One region of the Paenibacillus sp. J31P190 genome, then DNA from elsewhere that is predicted to be linked to it. Evidence: riboswitches for the same ligand, from Rfam matches in the RefSeq annotation. Region 1 holds a riboswitch; the other holds the start of a gene.
What was found. Region 1 has a riboswitch for cobalamin ahead of AC58U0_RS12975 ((2Fe-2S) ferredoxin domain-containing protein). Riboswitches for the same ligand answer to the same signal wherever they lie in the genome.
Positions count from the first base shown of each region.

Region 2: it holds a riboswitch for cobalamin, as region 1 does, so the genes downstream of both, cobJ (precorrin-3B C(17)-methyltransferase) here and AC58U0_RS12975 ((2Fe-2S) ferredoxin domain-containing protein) in region 1, are expected to answer to the same signal.

Region 1 covers NZ_JCAUAS010000005.1:301,150-304,296, forward strand. Annotated here, with positions in the region: gene AC58U0_RS12965 (energy-coupling factor ABC transporter ATP-binding protein) at 1-279, shown strand, start outside; gene AC58U0_RS12970 (hypothetical protein) at 350-544, shown strand; gene AC58U0_RS12975 ((2Fe-2S) ferredoxin domain-containing protein) at 1,444-1,812, opposite strand; cobalamin riboswitch at 1,846-2,047, opposite strand; gene AC58U0_RS12980 (hypothetical protein) at 2,176-2,313, opposite strand; gene AC58U0_RS12985 (DUF4023 family protein) at 2,482-2,595, opposite strand; gene AC58U0_RS12990 (hypothetical protein) at 2,642-2,998, opposite strand.
Region 2 covers NZ_JCAUAS010000002.1:670,989-674,135, reverse strand. Annotated here, with positions in the region: gene AC58U0_RS06795 (guanylate kinase) at 1-546, opposite strand, end outside; gene AC58U0_RS06790 (hypothetical protein) at 710-940, shown strand; cobalamin riboswitch at 983-1,183, shown strand; gene cobJ (precorrin-3B C(17)-methyltransferase) at 1,325-3,019, shown strand; gene AC58U0_RS06780 (sirohydrochlorin chelatase) at 3,039-3,147, shown strand, end outside.

The DNA of each region.
Region 1 (3,147 bases):
ATACATAGTCGCGGAATCACGTTAGTCATGGCCACACATGATATGAACCTAGCCTACTCATGGGCTGATTGGATTCTCGTGATGGATCAAGGACAGTGCGTCATGGAAGGAACGCCAGATGACATATTCAAAGATAGCAAGGCTATTATTGGTCTTGGTCTTGATAGGCCCATGCTGCTAGATCTGTGGGAAGCATTGCCCGAAGCTAATCGTCAGGGAATCTCAGCACCTAAGAATGTGAGTGATTTTAAAACATTATTACAAAAGGTCTATTTATAATTATCATTAACGAATATAAATAGAGTTAAAAAGAGGCTGTCCCAACTGTGATTAGAGGGACAGCCTCTTCATGTATACATACATCCATCTATCAATGGTAGGCTCTCTCGTTCCGCTGATTCAATTTTTAGCTCTTTCACTACGAGAGCTTGCCGAGCCGACAGAGTCTGAGAAGCTGAAAATCGACTTCTCAGTAGGCCATCCTGCGTGTCCGCCCAGAATAAGCGCGGAAAACGCGCTTATTCTGGAGCGTCCGAACCAATAAGCGCGAAAACCGCACTTTCAGTGAGAGCTCGACGAGCCGACAGAGTCTGAGAAGTCGGAAATTGACTTCTCAGTAGGCCATCCTGGGGCTGTCTCAAAAGTGTTCGCATGATTGAGAACGTCCCGAATTTTACGCAAAGGAACCTCCAATTCCACTAGCACAGTGGGAGATGGAGGTTCTTTATAGCCGATTTGGCATGTGAAACATATCCATATCTATCTCGAGTACAAACCTAGACTGCGGCTGGGTCATTTAAAATATCTACATTGCGATAGAAATGAATAGGCAAGTTAGGTGTGCTAATTCCTTCTAACTATCGAGGTATCTCGTGAGATAAGACCACAGATCGTGCTAATGTTCTGCAAAAGCATGACATTCTGGGCGCATTAGCGATCAATAAGCAAACATAGCTTGCTTAAGTATCCATAACAAGAGCTATTCGAACAAATAAGCAGCTTAAGTTGCCCTATTGTCCGTATCGAACCGCGTTAAACGGGTCCCCAAGCGCAGACTTGGGGGGGATGGATTCACTCCCGAGTATGGAAAATGGGGCTGTCTCAAAAGTATTCGCAATGATAGAGAACGTCCCAAATATTACACAAAAGAACCTCCAATTCCACTAGTACAGTGCGAGATGGAGCTTCATTTATTTATGAAATTCGACTCTTAGTGGGTGCTCAAAAATCATAAATTGGCTTTTGAGACAGTCCCTTATTCTGGAGCGTCCGAATAGGTAAGGGGTACGCTTTGCTTACCCCTTACCTGAAACCTATTAATTCTGACCAAAAAGGACCTCCACCTATTGGCAGAAGTCCTTATGGTTGCGTACTTTAAGGTAGAAATCCCAAAAGGTTTATAAACCTTTTGGGATAGCCCCCTTTACAACTATCATTATCTGGTTATTGATTTTGAACGCGACTAATGCCCTTATTTCCTTTTCCGGTTGGCACAAAGCGTTCCTCAAAGCTATAAATCATATGTTCTTGGAGTGGTTTACCCTCCAGTAAATGCTCTCGAACAAGCCTTCTCCCAGTCTCTGGTGTCATTTCCTTGTACCAAATCCCTTGCGGATACACCGTAACAACACCTGCATCCTGACAGCGGCCATTACATCTAGTCCGAGTGGTATGTATAAGATGCTCGGCTCCGTGCTTCGAAATTTCATCTCGAATGGCTAGCGTTGTTTCATCTCCTGAATTTTTCAGGCAAGATCCCCCGTTACAGATAAGTACATGATGTTGGACTGTTGATAGATCCCACGTACTCATAAGAACACCTCCCTATCTCCCGTAGGTATATAAACTGTGCTGCTGAAATAGGCAGGTCTCCTGGCTTCAGGATCTTCATCAAACGTCAGCCTTCCCAATCGGTCGATCAGTGGCATAGAGACGTTGACTCCTCTGTTACAGTGGCGGGACCGCGTCGGCTTCTAACCGATCTTCCCTTTTAAGCTTACTCTCGCTTGGAAAGCGGATTGTAAGCACCTATTTCGAATTGAAATTGTTCGAGCTTATGCAAATCTTTTAAACTCAATCATCATACCTCATAAGTCTATCTATATACAAGGAAAAAGCCCCCAACAAATGGTAGGGACTTCATCGAAGCTGTATTTACGATTTCAAATCACTCGTTTAAACGGAAGGACGATTCGGTTGGTGATGTCCAGGCTCTGTTGAATCTAGATTCGACTGAATGCGAGAAGATTGCTTCGAATGATCGATTGTGCTCTGTATCCTTTGATCCATACTTTTACTTTTCTTTTTGCTCATGTTGGGAATCCTCCTATGAGTTGAAATAATGATCACTTGATTAGTATGGTGAGATACAACCTCAAATATGCTGTATATAATACCCATAACGGACGAAGGCAAATCGATAATAAAAGCAAAAGCCTGTAAGGAAATCTCCCTACAGGCTCTTGATGGTGCCATTAGACTTTAGTGCTTCTTGTGCGGCAAATTACTGCCTGGCTGACCGTCACCTTGGGTCCTGAAATTCTTCGCGGCTTTCCTCTGCTTGTCGTGCAGCTTGCTAATGAAATGACTATCCATGAGCATTCGCCTCCTGAAGAAAGAATGGCACTACCTCTTTAGAATGTCACACAAGCTCTAAATTTAAACGCATGGCAAGATTAAGAATCGCGCCTCTTGCTTCTGCATCTGTTTTGACTTTTTCGTAGAGTTCCTCAAAATTAGTGCGGTTTTGAATAAATTCCGGCTCTGTTTTAATAGCCGTTTGTGTCCAGTTAATCAAGACATTCTCCGCTTGGGTAAGTTCGTTGTAAGCACGGTGCAAGCCGACACGCTCAATAATTTCTTCCATTTCTGCTTGCCCTACTTCTTTACCTTCTTCTTTTAATTCCGCAATTCGTTTATCCGCTTGGTTACTGATTTGCAAAAAATGTTCTCTTGAGGCCAAATAATCAATTTGTGCTTTAGAGTGTTTCTTTTTCATTGTCATCACCTTTGTCCTTTAGTAAGTAAGAATTGGGTTTATTGTATCAGGCCTGTCAACAAAACACAAAATCCGTCCGGTTGACTGCGCCCATCCACTTCTGGACAGACATTATCTACCTTCAGTTTGCATACCTTTTATCATCATGC
Region 2 (3,147 bases), on a different contig from region 1:
GGTTGCCTTTACTTTGTCGATCGTTTCTTGTAAATTCATATTCTCAAAAACATGCTCACAATCTTTGCGGTAGGAGACTTCCTCTATGTAGTGGTTCATGTAGTGGTCTATGACGTCCGTTGGCGTGTTTCGAGCAAGCATGCGTTCCATGATCGTTTGTTTGTTGACATAGATGAACAAGCGGATTGCTCTTTCTCCAAATGTATACTTAAATCGGTTAGCTGCATAACGATTCACAATGACATAGATAAGTCCGTCTTTGCGAAGCGCTTCATCGATGTCCGCTTTCTTAATCCCATAGAAATTCCCGTCAATTTCAACAGTTTGAAAAAATTCACCAGCAATGTCACAATCGATGAAAACTTTGCGTGAGATGAAATTATAATCTTTCCCGTTGACTTCTTTGGGTCTAGGTGTTCGAGTTGTGTAGGAGACGACAGATGAGAAACCAAGTTCTTTGGCAATGTGATGGGCAATTGTTTTACGACCGGAACCGCTTGTGCCAGTAAATACAAACACCAATCCATTCGTTTCATGACTGCTCATATCAATTCCTCCTTCATATAATGAAAGCGATATCTTGATAGATTCATTATAGTATGAAAATTCTGAAAATTAAAGAAATACTTTCTCGTATGATAGGAATCAAAGGGTAAAAATACGCTATAATAGATAGCATCACTTCGTTTAAATGGAAAGGAATCTAACTATGCCTAAATATGCGAATTTGAGTGCGGAAGCAACGGAATTTTTACGTCAAAAAACCGGAAGCAATCACTTAGAGTGCTATACCTATATTGACCCGGAGCGTGGAGAGGATAGTTTTTTTATTGTTAAAACGATCAACAAGGTCATTCAAGTTTCTTTTGCCGAAGTGACCTATGATCCAAGCAGTTACCAGAGTTTGATGGAAGGACTCTACCAAGCCATCTATGAATAAATACGTGACAACCCTATCGATAGATGGTAGGATGATCGTAATTGCATATCAATGGAATTAGGTGCCATATATCCTTTCGGATTTATGGTTAAAAGGGAAGACCGGTGAAATACCGGCACGGACCCGCCACTGTAAAAATCGCCGTTATTACGGTAACTCCTTGCAACATGCCACTGGGTATCAACCTGGGAAGGTGCAAGGGGATGATTAAGTCAGGAGACCTGCCTAGTTCAACAACACAATAACCCTACGAGGAATTAGGGAGTGTTAGAGAGCGGTTACTTCTGGTTTTATTAACTGTAGTAATTTACCAAGCATTTCTAACATGACTTATGTTAGGGATGCTTTTTTTGTTTGTGTAATTATGGGGAAGGGTGATACAAATTGTCAGGAAAACTGCTCATAATCGGCTTTGGGCCGGGGAGTTTTGAACATATTACGAAGCGTGCACGGGAAGCGATTCAGGAAAGTGAAGTTATCATTGGATATAACACCTATGTGGATCTTATCGCAGGTCTGTTAACTGAACAGCAAGTAGTTCGAACAGGCATGACGGAAGAAGTGAGTCGTGCGCAAGAAGCTGTGCGGCAAGCGAAGCAGGGGAAGAAAGTTGCTGTTATTTCCAGTGGAGACGCCGGCGTGTATGGGATGGCCGGTCTTGTCTATGAGGTATTGATGGAACAAGGCTGGACACGTGAGGATGGTGTCCAAGTGGAAGTGATTCCTGGCATTTCAGCTGTTCATTCGGCTGGATCTCTGCTAGGTGCTCCAATTATGCATGATTCATGCACTATAAGCTTAAGTGATCATCTTACGCCATGGGAGCTGATCGCTAAGCGGGTTGAGGCAGCGGGGATGGCTGATTTCGTTATTGCCCTCTATAACCCGCGAAGCGGTAGACGGACCAGACAAATTGTTGAGACTCAGCGCATTCTCCTTAAGTATCGTTCTCCTTTAACGCCTGTAGGGATTGTTAAGAGTGCGTATCGAGATCGTGAGCATGTTGTAGTGACGACGCTTGCTGATATGCTGAATCATGATATTGGCATGCTAACGACCATTATTATTGGTAATTCCGCTACCAAGCTGTATGACGGTCTCATGATAACACCACGCGGTTATCAGCGGAAATATACATTAGGGGCTGAAACACAGCCACTTAAGCCACATCAGAGGCTGAAATCCGAGGCCGAGCCATGGGCTTTGGAACAATTTGATGAACAAGATTGGGATGAATCTTTGGAAGAGTTCGATGAGGAAGATGAACTCATGGATGATGAGGTTACCGAAATGAAAGAACCATCCCAGTTGAAGTCTTCGCCGAATCTGTCACCAAGTAACTCCTTACAACTTGCAATGGAAGCGTTGCAACTAGTATCCAAAGGGAATGAAGAGGTGCCATTTGAATTTGATAACAAGCTGACTGCGACCCAATCAATCTTTGAGTTTGCAGTAAGCCCCGGCATCGCGAATAAAAAGTTAACAGCAGCCCAACTATGTGCGTTAGGCGAGATTGTTGGAGATCGGGGAGATATTGAATACTCACCGCATCATCAACTGATTGTTCGTGTGCAAACCAATAACCCTAAGCAGATTACATCCGAGTTAAGTGCACTAGGATTATTATTATCACCGATTGGTGATGTTGCCCAAATCAAAGCTTGCGACTTTTGTAATTTGGAAAAAGGAGAATCTATTCCTTATGCGGAAGCCATCCATCATCGGATTGGCAATCTAGAAGTACCTAAAGAGTTGAAAATTGGGTTCAACGGGTGCGGAATGGCTTGTTATGGGGCTGTTCAGCAAGATATCGGCATCGTGTACCGCAAAGAGAAATTTGATCTATTTCTTGGCGGAAAAACAGTAGGTCGAAATGCACATGCTGCTCAGCCCGTTGCAGAAGGAATTGACCCTGAGGAGCTTGTTGAATTAGTTGGCAGAATCGTGGAACGTTACCAAAAAGAAGGACACCCGAACGAACGATTTCATAAATTTTTCAAGCGTGTTAAAGAAATTGAAGGTTACCGCCATCAAGAAATGGTTGGTTTCGTCATCGAAAATGCCATTTGCGGCGATTAGAATGAGGGGGAAATAAAAGATGAATGCTGTTTTATTTGTGGGTCATGGGAGTCGGGAAGAAGGCGGGAATGAGGAAGTTCGCCTCTTTGTTTCAGAAATTGCGAGTAAGATGCAAGAGCAAATTGTGG